Urbifossiella limnaea: one gene and its partner. Each later gene encodes a partner of the first gene's protein in a complex. Links are inferred from orthologs where the notes say so. Each region holds a gene or a part of one and is shown on either strand. Other genes may lie near its edges.

Region 1 (8,140 bases):
GTCCTTGATCCCCCACACCTCCTGCAGTGTCTTCCACCCGGCCGCGCTCACCACGACCCCGCTCTTGGGCGCCTTGTCCTGGAGCGTCAGGTCGTCCACGCTCCCCTTGAGGCTCACGCCGGCGTCGGCCTTGTCCTGCGCCGGCGTAGCGGTGCCGAAGAACAGGTACGCCGCGGCGGTCAGGAGCGTTGCACATCGGATCACGAGCGTTCCTCCGGGAAGGGTGGGCACTCTGATTGTGAGGGCACCACCGCGAGGGTCAAGCGGGTCGGCGCCCAGGTTCGGTAGACTCCCCGCCGGGGGTCCATAAGCTGATCGGAGTTTGCGCCGACCACGCCCCCGACCGCCACCTTGGATTCCATGCCGAAACGCACCGACATCAAGAAGATCCTCCTCATCGGCTCCGGCCCCATCGTCATCGGACAGGCCTGCGAGTTCGACTACTCCGGCACCCAGGCCTGTAAGGCGCTGCGCGAGGAGGGGTACGAGATCGTCCTGGTGAACTCCAACCCGGCGACGATCATGACCGACCCCGAGACCGCCGACCGGACGTACATCGAGCCGATCACCTGGCAGGTCGTCGAGAAGATCATCGCCAAGGAGAAGCCCGACGCCCTCCTGCCGACCCTCGGCGGGCAGACGGCACTGAACACCGCGATGGACCTCGTCAAACACGGCGTACTGGCGAAGTACGGCGTCGAGATGATCGGCGCCCGCGCCGACGTGATCGACAAGGCCGAGGACCGCCAGAAGTTCAAGGACGCCATGCTCAAGATCGGGGTGGACGTGCCGCGGAGCGGCGTCGCCCGGTCGCTGTCGCAAGCGCTCGACATCGTCGAGAGTATCGGCCTGCCGTGCGTGCTCCGGCCGAGCTTCACCATGGGCGGCAGCGGCGGCGGCATCGCCTACAACCGCGAGGAGTTCATTGACCTCGTCACCAAGGGGTTACAGCTCTCCCCGGTCGGCGAGACGCTCATCGAGGAGTCGGTCATCGGCTGGAAGGAGTTCGAGCTGGAGGTGATGCGCGACGTGGCCGACAACGTCGTCATTATCTGCTCGATCGAGAACCTCGACCCGATGGGCGTCCACACCGGCGACAGCGTCACCGTCGCCCCGATCCAGACGCTGAGCGACAAGGAATACCAGCGGATGCGCGACCAGGCGAAGGCCATCATCCGCGAGATCGGCGTCGAGACGGGCGGGTCGAACATCCAGTTCGCGTGCAACCCGGCGGACGGCCGCATGATCGTGATCGAGATGAACCCCCGCGTCAGCCGCTCCAGCGCCCTGGCGTCGAAAGCGACCGGCTTCCCGATCGCCAAGATCGCCGCGAAGTTGGCCGTCGGCTACACCCTCGACGAGCTCCGCAACGACATCACCCGCGAGACGCCGGCGTGCTTCGAGCCGACGATCGACTACGTGGTGACGAAGGTGCCGCGGTTCGCGTTCGAGAAGTTCCCGGAGGCCGACCCGACGCTGACGACGCAGATGAAGTCGGTCGGCGAGACGATGGCGATCGGCCGGACGTTCAAGGAGTCGTTGCAGAAGGCACTTCGCGGCCTGGAGGTTGGTCGGTTCGGGCTCGGGTGCGACCGCCGCGACCGGTGGGGCTCCGACAACCCGCCGACGCCGGCCGAGATCGCCCAGAAGCTGGCCCGGCCGAACAGCGAGCGGCTGTGGTACATCCGCTACGCGATCAAGGGCGGCATGTCGCTCGACGACCTCCACCAGCGCACCAAGATCGACCCGTGGTTCCTCCGCGGCATCGCGGACCTGGTCGCCGTCGAAGACGAGTTGGCGGCGCTCGGGTCGCTGAGCGCGGTGACGCCCGAGTTGATGCTAAAGGCCAAGCAGCACGGCTTCGTGGACCGGCAGTTGGCGAACCTGTGGAACTGCCCCGAGTCGGAGGTGCGCCGCGTCCGCCAGGGGTTCGGCGTCGAGGCGGTCTTCAAGAGCGTGGACACCTGCGCCGCCGAGTTCGAGGCGTACACGCCGTACTACTATTCGACCTACGAGACGCCGACGCGGACCGCGGCCGGCACGGCCGTGGAGGACGAGGTCCGGCCGGCGACCGGCAAGTCTCGCATCATGATTCTCGGCGGCGGCCCGAACCGAATCGGCCAGGGGATTGAGTTCGACTACTGCTGCGTGCAGGCGGCGTTCGCGCTGCGCGCCGCGGGGTACGAGGTCATCATGGTGAACTCGAACCCCGAAACCGTCAGCACCGACTACGACACGTCCGACCACCTGTTCTTCGAGCCGCTGACGGTCGAGGACGTGCTGAACATCCACGACCGCATGAAGCCCGAGGGCGTCATCGTGCAGTTCGGCGGGCAGACGCCACTAAACCTCGCCAAGCCGCTCGAGGCCGCGGGCGTGCCCATCATCGGCACCAGTGTGGACTCGATCGACGTTGCCGAGAACCGCAAGCGCTTCGCCGTGCTCGTGGACGAAATCGGCCTAAGGCAGCCGGCCAACAGCACCGCCGTGGACGCCCCGGCGGCGGTGTTCGCGGCGCGGAAGATCGGCTTCCCGGTCCTCGTCCGCCCGAGCTTCGTGCTCGGCGGCCGCGACATGAAGATCGTCTACACCGAGGACGAGCTCGAAGCGTACATGGAGCGAGTCGGCCCGGACGTGAGCAAGGACCGGCCCGTCCTCATCGACCAGTTCCTCGAAAACGCGACCGAAGTCGATGTCGATTGCCTCTCGGACGGCACCCGCACGGTGATCGGCGGCGTGATGCAGCACATCGAAGAAGCCGGCATCCACAGCGGCGACTCGGCGTGCGTCATCCCGCCGTACAGCCTGCCGGCTGCCGTCATCGAGGAGATCAAGAGTCAGGCGCGCAAGCTGGCCGCGGCCCTGAACGTGAAGGGGCTGATGAACATCCAGTTCGCCGTCGCCGGGATGCGCGGTGCCGCCCCCGTCGTGTACATCCTGGAGGCCAACCCCCGCGCCAGCCGCACAGTCCCGTTCGTGAGTAAGGCGACCGGCGTGCCGTTGGCCCGGCTCGCGGCGCTGGTGATGGCCGGAAAGACCCTCGACGAGCTGGGCGTGAAGGACGAGGTGGTGCCGACGCACTACTCGGTCAAGGAGAGCGTGTTCCCGTTCAACAAGTTCCCCGGCGTGGACATCATCCTCGGCCCCGAGATGAAGTCGACCGGCGAGGTGATGGGGATCGACGACCAGCTGCCGATGGCGTTCGCCAAGAGTCAGATGGCCGCGAGCGCCCCCCTGCCCCTGAGCGGGACCGTGTTCGTGTCGGTGGCCGACCGCGACAAGGAGGGCGTGGCCCCGGTCGTGAAGGCGTTCGCCGACATGGGCTACAAACTGATCGCCACCCGGGGCACAGGAAAGTTCCTGGCCGAGCGCGGCATTCCCGTCGAGGTGGTGCCGAAGATCGCCGAGGGGCGGCCGAACCTGCTCGACAAGATGAAGAACGGCGAGGTGGCGCTCGTCATCAACACCCCGAGCGGCCGGGGCAGTTCGTCCGACGAGCGCAAGATTCGGGCCGGGGCGGTCTCCAACCGGGTGACGTGCATCACTACGCTGTCCGCCGCGGAGGCCGCCGCCGATGCATGCCGGGCACTCCGCGAACAGGAATTGACCGTGGTGCCGCTTCAAGACCGGTTCCCAGTTCGGGGCGAACGGCCGTCGTGAGCCGGCTATTCAGGATGGCAGGCACTTCCACCAACGACCAGCCGGCTCACACCGGCCGTTCGCCTACGCCGCCCGCGGGAGTGTGTCACGCAGGCCGCTGACGTGCTTGCAGTGGTGGGCGTGGTCGTTCTCGCCATGGAACACCGCGTCGGCACAAGTGCAGTGCCAAACGGTGTTGCCGGCGTCGGTCCGCTCCAGGGCGATCTGGTACGGCTCGCGGCCGCCGAGCACGTCCCACGTCATCACACAACCGGGCTCCGACGGGTCCGGGTTACGGTAAGTGATTCGATAGTGGTACGGGCTCGGCTTCCGCTTGCGGTCGGGGCCGGGCAGCAACAGCGTGATGAGGGCGAACGACGGCTTGGGTGTGAGGGTGGTCATGGCTACAGGTTGGAGGGGTCGTTCGGGTCTTCCTATTCATTTTACCCGCATGGCCACTCACCCCCATGTCGGTAGCCGCGGCGGCCGGTAAGTTATGGGAAATCGACCCTCCCGAGGCGCGACATGGCCGACGACCCGCAGGCCCGCAAGGCCGCCATCCGCGAGCAGGCCCGCAAGAACCGCGTCGCCCAGAAGGACAAGGACGAACTGAGCCGCACGATCTGCGGCCGGTTCATGGCCCTGCCGGCGTACCAGGCCGCGAAAACGGTGATGTGGTACGTGGACGCCGGCAGCGAGGTCCGCACGCGCCACACCCTGCCCGAGGCACTCACCCACGGCAAGCGCGTCGTCGTGCCGTGGTGCGTGGTCGAGACGAACACGCTGGAGCTGTTCCTGCTCGAAGACATGAGCGAACTGGTGGAGGGGGCGTACAAGATTCTCGAACCCAAGGACGAACTCCGACGCTTGCCGGCGAAGGTGGTACAGCCCGAGGAGCTGGACCTGGTGATGGTGCCGGGCACCGCCTTCGATGCGCGCGGCGGGCGGATGGGTCAGGGGAAGGGTTATTACGACCGCTTGTTGGCGAACGCCAGGCCGGACGCGCCGCTCGTCGCCCTCTCGTTCGACTGCCAAATCTTCGACGAAATCCCGGTCGCGCCGCACGACGTGTTCATGGATCAAGTGCTGACCGAGACACGGGCCATCGCCGGCCGCGGGCGGAGTTGAGCCGTGCGGCGCCCCGAACCGCCGTTCTGGGCCGGTGTGCTGTTCCGGCTGGCGGGCGTGTTCGTCGCCGGGCTGGCGCTGATGGTGTTTTTCCGCGAGGTGATGGTGCCGATACTTCGCGGCGACGCCGAGCGCATCCAGAAGGACGCGGCGAAGTAGCGGTCAGCGGTACAGCAGATTCGGGTCGCTGACGTTCTGCTCGGCGACCGCCCGCGTGATCCGGCCGGCGATCAGGAGCTGACGCAGCGACTCGTCGAACGACTGCATCCCCTCGGCCCGTCCGGTGACGATCAGCATGTCGATCCCCTCGACCTTCCCGAGGCGGATCGCAGACGCCACCGGGTGCGTCACCCAGAGCACCTCCAGCGCCAGTTCGCGCTTCGTCCCGCGCTCGACACCCGGCAACAACCGCTGGCTCACGACCGCCCGCAGCCCGAGCGCCAGCTGCGCCCGGATCGGCTGCTGCAGGTCCTGCGGGAACAGGTCCGCGAAGCGCGTCACGGCCCCCTTCGCGTCGCGGGTGTGGAGCGTCGTGAACACGAGGTGCCCGGTCTCGGCGGCACTCAGGGCCATCTGCGCCGTCTCGCGGTCGCGCACCTCGCCGACCAGGATCACGTCCGGGTCTTGCCTCAGGCCCGAGCGTAGGCCGTCGGCGAAGGTCGGCACATCGGCACCCACCTCTCGCTGTGTTACGACCGAGTGCGGGAGCCGCGGGAAGACGTACTCCACGGGCTCCTCGACCGTGATGATGCGGTAGCCGCCGGCGAGGTTGAGGCGGTTCACGACCATCGCCAGCGTCGTCGTCTTCCCCGAGCCGGTCGGGCCGGTGAGGACGACGAGCCCGTCGCGGAGCGTGGCGATGCGGTCGGCGAGCGGCTGCGGAAAGCCGGCCCACTCCAGGTCGGGGATGTCGGCAGGGATGACGCGGAAGCACGCCGCGAGCTGGCCGGCGGCGTGGAACAGGTTCGCGCGGAACCGCGCCGAGCGGCCGCCTACCACGAGGTCGAACGAGTAGTCGGCGCTGCGCTGTGCCGCCAGCCGGTCGGCGGCTACGGGAGGGCACCCGGTGAGCAGCAGCGGGCCGAGCGCGTCGGCGCTCAGCGGCGGGCCGGAGAGCGCGGTCAGCTCGCCGTGCAGGCGCAGGACGGGCGGGTGGCCGGCAATCAGGTGCAGGTCGGACGCGCCGCCCTCGACGGCGACGGCGAGCCAGCCGCGGAGCGGGTCCGGAACGGTGAGTGAGGTCGCTGCGGGTTCGCTCATTATGTCTTCCTCACACCTCCAATAGTGGCAAAGGCCCGGGGACGCCTGTCCCCGGGCCTTGTACCGACCGTCACGCCCAGCCCGCGATCAGCGGTTGAACAAGAACGCCGGCGTGTTGATGAGCGCCCACGCCAGGTCCTGCGCTCCGAGCACGCGCGGGTCGGTCGGGGGCACGTCGGCGGCGTCGGCCGCGAGCCGCTGGTACTCGCGGTCCTGCGCCAGATACATCGCCCTTAGCCGGGCCTTCTGGGCATCCGTCCGCTCGGCCGCAGGCGTTTCCAGCAGCGCCACCTCCGCGGCCGATAGCGGGCTCGTCAGCTTCGGGTTCGCGTCCGCCGTCACCGACAGCCGGAACTTGCCGACGACGTGACTCGTGCCGAAACGCTGGTCGAGCGTTGCGGTGAACGTGACCCCGTCGGCCACGGCGGGCACCGGGCTCTGGAACTTGAACAGTGCCGCCTGGTTTTTGCTGACGCCGTTGCCGACCGCCCATCCGGTCGCGGGGTTGTTGTCCACCGCGTTCCCGACCGGGAAACCGTCCTGCTGGATGGTCGCCTGGCCGCCCGTCAGCCGAACCACGGCTGGCTTCGCGGCGTCGTCCTTGCCGGCCTTCTGGTACGTCAGCTTGAGCTCGTTCAGGACGAAGTTGCCGTTCTCAGCGCGGCCCGGCCCCTTGTTCGGAAGCGCCGGGTCGGACAGCGTCTCGATGCGGACCGCGGTAATCGCCTTGCCGATCTTCGCCTTGCCGACCACCGTGTACACGTCCACCTGAGCCGACTTGCCGCTGGCCAGGATTGACCCGTCCTTGCCGATCGTCAGCGTCGCCCCGTCCTTGAGCGATGCCGGCGTCGGCCCCTGCTTCGACTCGGCCTTCACGACCTCGAGCGGCATCCACGCCGTCGGCTTCTCGGCGATGCGGGCCTGCTCCCACGCCGTCTGCCGGCCGTCGAGCGTCGTCTTGTACGCGGCGAAGGCGTCGGCCTTCACCTTGTAGTCGGCCAGGATGCGGGCGTGGTCCGGGCCGGCGGCGCGGAGCGCGGACACCCCCGCTTCCCGTTCCTTCGCCGACGGCTGCCGTGCCAGTACGGCCAGGTAGATCTCGTTCACCACCTTCGCGTCGTCCTTCTCGCCGGTCACCAGCTTCGCCAGCCGGTTGTTCGGATCCTTCAGGGCGTCGCCGACGATAGGCCCGTTCACCATCGCCAGCACCGGGCCGAGGTTCATGCCGCCGGTGCGCTCGCACTCGCAGGCGCTCTCGCGGACCGGCTTGCCGAACAGGTCGAGGAAGCCGCCCGGCAGATCGACGTTGCTGTCCGGCAGCAGCGCCGCCCGCGACCCCGGCGGAAGGCCCGGCAGCCGGCTCACCGAACCCGTTACGCGGTGGATACTGTCGTACAGCACCTCGGCCGGCAGCCGGCGGGCCAGGGCGTGCGAGTAGTTGATGTCGTCGTCGCGATTCCATTTATTCGTGCCGATGCTCAGCTGGTACGTCCGGCTCTTGCAGATGGTGCGGATCATGGCCCGCACGTCGAACCCGGACTTCACGAACTCGGTCGTCATGCGGTCGAGGAGTTCGGGGTTCGTCGGGGGGTTGCCGGCGCGGATGTCGTCGATCGGCTCGATCAGCCCGACGCCGAGGAGGTAGCCCCACAGGCGGTTCACGTAGCTGCGGGCGAAGTACGGGTTCTCGGCGGACGTGATCCACTTCGCGGCCTGCTGCCGCCGCTGGGCCGCGGGGCCGACGTCAGCGTTGATGACGAACGGGAACCGCGGCGCCGCCACCTCGCCGGTGCGGTCGTGCTTGATCTCGCCTGTGGTGCCGTCGCTCACGACCTCTACCAGCGCCTTGGCGGTCTCGACCGCGGTGCCGCCGATCCGCTGACCCTTGTAGGCGGGGTCTTCGTTCAGCTTCACCTGCGCGAAGTAGGCGGCGAGGTTGTAGTAGTTGTCCTGCGTCCACCGCTCGAACGGGTGGTCGTGGCACTTGTTGCAGTTGAACCGCACGGCCAGGAAAAGTTGCGTGGTGTTCTCCATCACGGCGTCCGGCGCGCGGAGCACCTTGTAGTACGACGCCGGCGGGTTGGCGACGTTCGAGCCGCTCGCGGTCAGGATG
Region 2 (5,015 bases), 960 kb from region 1 along the record:
CCGGTCTGGGCGTGGCCGACGTGGCCGAGGGTGCCGGTACGGATCGCGTCGAAGGCCCGGACCCACACCGCGTCGGCCATCCCCTGAACGCCGACGGTGACGACGCGGCCGGTGTGCCGCCAGGCGTCCACGACTGCCACGGCTTCCTCGGCGCGGCGCACGAACGGCGCTTCGACCAGCACGTCCTTGCCGGCGCGGACGGCGTCGACGGTCATCTTGCCGTGCCAGTGGTCGGGCGTGGCGATCACCACCACATCGACATCGGCGCGGTCCAGGACGCGGCGGTAATCCTTGGTGACGCGGCCGGCGTCGGCGGGGTCGAGGCCGAACTTGCGGGCTGAGGGGTAAAGCCCTTGCGAGTACTTGCGGCGCGTCGTCTTGCCGCCGAAGACCACGTCGTACTCGTCGTCGAGGCCGTCCCACACGTCGCACACGGCGACGGGGACGACGCCCTTCCCTTCGCGCGCGAAGCGGGCCACGAGGTCGATGTGGGCCTGGGCGCGGCCGCCGCACCCGACGAAGCCGACGCGCAGCCGGTCGTTGCTACCGGCGACGGCGGCGTAGCTGCTCGCGGGGAGCGACAGGGTGGCGGCAGTGCCGAGGAACTTGCGACGGTCGAGCGGGGGTGCCATGCGGTCAGGTACTCGAGTTCGGTTGCCGCTCGCAGCTTCACGCCGGGCGGCGCAACCTGTTGGCCTACCGGTTCTGACAACGCACGCCCCGGAGTAGTTCCCATCTTACTCGAACCGACGGCTCGCCGCCGTGCGCCAAACCACTAAGATTGGTCTGGTTTGCGCCCCGCACCCCGAACCCCACCCGGAAATGCAAGCGAAACTGGCCCTGGAAGACGGCACCGTGTACACCGGCCGGGCGTTCGGCGCCGCCGCCGAATCGGCCGGCGAAGTCGTGTTTAACACCAGCATGACCGGCTACCAGGAAATCCTCACCGACCCCAGCTACACGGGCCAAATCGTCACCATGACGTACCCGCTGATGGGCAACTACGGCACCACCGCCCTCGACGCCGAGTCCGACCGAGTGAGGGTGGCCGGGTTCGTCGTCCGCGAGCTCACGCAGGTGCCGAGCAACTTCCGCAGCACCCGCGACCTCGACGGCTACCTTCGCGCGGCCGGCGTCACCGGCATCGAGGGGATCGACACGCGGGCACTCGTCCGCCGGCTCCGCGTCCGTGGGGCGATGAACGGCGTGCTGTCGGCGACGGAGTCGGACGACGCCAAGCTGGTGGCGAAGGCGAAGGCCTTTCCCGGGATGGCCGGCCGCGACCTGGTTCGCGAGGTGGTGCCGCCAAAGCCGTTCACCTGGACCGAGGGATTCGGCCGGTTCGCCGAGCACGTGCTGCCGGCGCGGCCCGCCGACCGGCACGTCGTCGCCGTTGATTACGGCATGAAGTGGAACATCCTCCGCTGCCTGACGCAGGTCGGGTGCAAGGTGACCGTCGTGCCCGGCACCGCGACGGCCGACGAAATCCTGAGTTACGACCCGGACGGCATCTTTCTGTCGAACGGCCCCGGCGACCCGGCCGCGGTCGGCTACGCCATCGACGCGGTGAAGGGCGTACTCGGCAAGAAGCCGGTGTTCGGCATCTGCCTGGGTCATCAACTGCTCGGACTGGCGCTGGGGGCGAAGACGTTCAAGTTGAAGTTCGGCCACCGCGGGGCGAACCAGCCGGTGCTGGACCGGCGGACGGGCAAGGTGGAGATCACGACGCAGAACCACGGCTTCTCGGTGGACCCTTCGACGCTGCCGGCGGGTGCCGAGCCGACGCACGTGAACCTGAATGACCAGACGCTCGAGGGGCTTCGGCACACGGGGCTACGGGCATTCAGCGTACAGTACCACCCTGAAGCCGCGGCCGGCCCGCACGACAGCAGTTACCTCTTCGAGGAGTTCCGCACGCTGATGGGCTGAGCCGGTTTCGCCGCCCGCGGTGTCGCGAGCGGCGTTCAGTCACTTCTTCGCCGGAGGCCCAGGGTCGTACGCCGGGATCGGGTGCTTCGCCTCCCACTCGGCCCACTTCCGCTGCGCCCGGTCGCGGTCCTCATCGGCCATGAATGCGTACGTCGGGTACGGGTTCTGGACCGGGTTCAGGTTCGCCCCGGGGGCCGTCTGGAACCCGTACTCGTGCAGGTTCTGACCCGTCTCGGCGATCAGCAGCGCCAGTGCCACGTCGCGCAGCTGGCAGTTCGCCTGGATCGGTTGGCCGTTGGGGTTCTGCCCCAGATACACCGCCCCGACCAGCGTCTCGTTCTTCAACTGGGCCTTCAGGAACGGGTGCTCGGCCTTCTTGTTCCGCTGCACCAGGAACGTCAACGACTGCCCGCGGGACATGCCCTGCACGCCGTCGGCCGTCGCCGCCCGCCGCAGGATCGGGGTCATGTCCCTCACCTGACTGAGGTTCGGGTACGTGTTCACCAACTGACTCAAATCCTCCGGGCTGCTGCGGGTGTCGACCCACCGCAGCAACAGCTTCTTGTAGGCCTCGCCGTGCGCGTGGCCGGTCGGGTTCGTAGCGACCTGCAACGACTGAGGCTTCTGCGCCAGCATGGCTCCGTTGATGAACGTGAACGGCCCCGCCCGCGGGATGTCCGCCGAGGGGATCACCGTCTCGCCGAACAGCACGGTGGCGATGTCGGCGAGCGTCGGCTGCTTCGGCTGCGGGATGGGGCCGAACCCAACGCGGCCGAAGGCGTTCGGCTGCTCCGCCAGGTACACCGCCAGCCGCCGGTTGCCGACGGCGATGCCGCCCTCCCGCTTCGACCCGGCGACGGCCGTCAGCACTTCGCGGTTTTCGGGCGCCTTCATCAGCTCGGCGAAGAGCGCCCGGCTCGGGCGGTCATTACCGACCTGCTCGCGGAACTGGTCCCAGCCCGGCAGGTCGTGAGTTTTCTTGCCGTCGGCGTCGGCGACGAAGGCGTCGATGCGGAGCTGCAGGTCGGCGGCTTCGGCCCGCGGCAAGAGGCGCGCGGCGCGGGCGCGGACTTCGTAGTCCGGCGACCCGGCCACGGCTTCTAGTAGCGCCGGGCGGGCGGCGCGTCCGAGCTTGGCGAGTTCGGCCGAAGCCTCCTCGCGGGCCTGGTACGACGGGCTGCCGAGTTGCCGGACCAGCAGCCGGGCCTTCGCCAGTTGCTCGGCCGGAATGTCGACCGCGGGCGCGGGCTCGTCGGCGCGGCCGGTCCCCACGACCGCCGCGCCCGCCACCACCAGCACCGCCCACAGCCGAGGCATGGGAAACTCCGGGAGTGCTACCGAAGCTGACCGAAGTCGGGGTTCGCCGCCCGCCACGTCGTCCACTTCGCGAACGCCGCCGCCCGCCGGTCCGCGGGGAGCGTCCACAGCGTGTAATTGTAGCGGGCCGTCCGCTGCGGGTTGTTCGACAGCTCGTACCCGTACTCGGTCGGGTCTTGCTCCGTCAGCAGGATGGCTGAGGCGAGGGCGATGTCGCGCAGTTGAACCACCTTCGTGGCTGCCTGGGGTGGGACCGGGGCGGCGAGCGGCGCCGCTACCACGACCCCGACCGAGCGCACGACCGACTCGTCCTTGAACGTCGCTTCCAGCGCCGGCAGGAACTTCGGGTTGCCGGACTTGGCGACGTGCATGGCCGCCTGCGCCTTGTTGAGCGCGGTGACGCCTGCCGTCTGCAGCATCCGGGCGCCCAGGTCGGCGACCTCTGGCAGTTCCAGCGCCGTACCCACCGACAGCGCCTGCATCATGACCGTTGCGTCGTCGCGGCTGGCGACCCACTTGCCGGCGATGGTGCGGTACACCCGGGCCTCGCGGCCGCCGCCGTTCACCGCCGTGGCGAACCCGGGCATGGTGAACACGATCACGCTGCTCGTGGTCCGCGGGATGTGCTTCGAGGGGATCCGCGACTCGGCCAGCATCAGCGCCAGCAGTTCGACCACGGGCGGCTCCTGCACCTGGCCGGTGCGCGTGCCGGTGAGTCGCCGCTGGTAAATCTCCTGCTTCCGGGCGGCGATGCGGGCGCCGAGGTCTTGCGGCGCCAGGTCGGTCATCACCAACTCGCGGCCCACGGGATTGCTGACGATCTCGGCGAACACCGTCCGCGCCGCGGGGCCGCACCCGGCGGTGACCTGCAGGAACTCGCCCCAGCCCGGCAAGTCGTGCTCAAACTTTCCGGCCTCGTCGGCGACGAACACCGCGAGCCGGGCCTGAACGTCGTCGGCGCGGGCGCGCGGGTAGAGCGCCTGGCAGCGGGCGCGGACCTCGGCGCTGGCGTGCTTTGTGATCCCCTCGGCCAGCGCCGGCACGGCCCGGCGGCCCATCGCCGACAGTTCTTCTTGTGCCTTCTCGCGGTCGTCGAACCGCGGGCTGCCGAGCTTTTCGACGAGAGCCGCGGCCCGGGCCTGCTCGGCCGGCGGCACCGCGAGGTGCTTGGGGTCCGGATCGACCGGCGGGGCGGCGGGTGCGATGGCTGCGGTGAGGACGAGCCCGAGCATGAGTGGAGCCCCGGGGGAGGCGTACCGGTCGTACCTATTGTGACGCGCCGGCCCGCGGAGTTCCAGTGTCCTGTCGTCGTCATCGGCGCGGGCGTGGGAAAAACTTGCGTCAGCCGCCGAGATCGGGCCGTAGCAGCCGCTCGGGGCGCCCGGCCCGCGCCAGAATCGCCTCCGCGGCGAGATACCCGCTGCGGACGGCACCCTCCATCGTGGCCGGCCAGCCGGTGTCGGTCCAGTCGCCGGCCAGGGCGAGGTTCGGCACCGGTGTCGCCTGCGGCGGGCGCAACCGATCCACGCCGGGCACGGCGCTGAACGTCGCGGTGTGCTCCGTCACCACCTTCGAGCGCAGCAGCGTCGCCCGGGCCACCGAGGGGAACACGCGGGCGAGTTCCTCGCCGATTCGCGTCTGAATCTCGTCGCGGCCGAGCCCCTTGAGAGGCCGGGCGGCGCTCACCACGACTTGCAGGTAGAACTCGCCGGGAGCCACTTCGCCGCGGGAAAACACCCACTGGCCGAGGCAATCGACCAGCACCGCGT

The links.
Region 2: the proteins of carB (region 1) and carA are in contact, whole or in part, in a solved structure (PDB 1KEE), measured with the Escherichia coli proteins. The link is inferred for Urbifossiella limnaea from one-to-one orthologs.

The regions. Positions count from the first base shown.
Region 1 is NZ_CP036273.1:3,401,147-3,409,286, reverse strand. Bases 1-3,860 are described here. They hold carB (carbamoyl-phosphate synthase large subunit), read left to right. Parts: upstream 1-360; coding sequence 361-3,660; downstream 3,661-3,860. Other genes in these bases: ETAA1_RS13895 (hypothetical protein), read right to left, coding at 3,724-3,860; ETAA1_RS13905 (hypothetical protein), read right to left, coding at 1-204. In the rest of the region: more of ETAA1_RS13895, read right to left, coding at 3,861-4,041; ETAA1_RS13890 (5-formyltetrahydrofolate cyclo-ligase), read left to right, coding at 4,165-4,767; ETAA1_RS31890 (hypothetical protein), read left to right, coding at 4,771-4,926; ETAA1_RS13885 (type IV pilus twitching motility protein PilT), read right to left, coding at 4,930-6,027; ETAA1_RS13880 (DUF1549 domain-containing protein), read right to left, coding at 6,115-8,140. UniProt on the Escherichia coli protein: Large subunit of the glutamine-dependent carbamoyl phosphate synthetase (CPSase).
Region 2 is NZ_CP036273.1:4,364,542-4,369,556, forward strand. Bases 1-2,875 are described here. They hold carA (glutamine-hydrolyzing carbamoyl-phosphate synthase small subunit), read left to right. Parts: upstream 1-822; coding sequence 823-1,929; downstream 1,930-2,875. Other genes in these bases: ETAA1_RS17900 (Gfo/Idh/MocA family protein), read right to left, coding at 1-632; ETAA1_RS17910 (hypothetical protein), read right to left, coding at 1,969-2,875. Also shown: more of ETAA1_RS17910, read right to left, coding at 2,876-3,246; ETAA1_RS17915 (hypothetical protein), read right to left, coding at 3,264-4,478; hydroxysqualene dehydroxylase HpnE, read right to left, coding at 4,588-5,015. UniProt on the Escherichia coli protein: Small subunit of the glutamine-dependent carbamoyl phosphate synthetase (CPSase).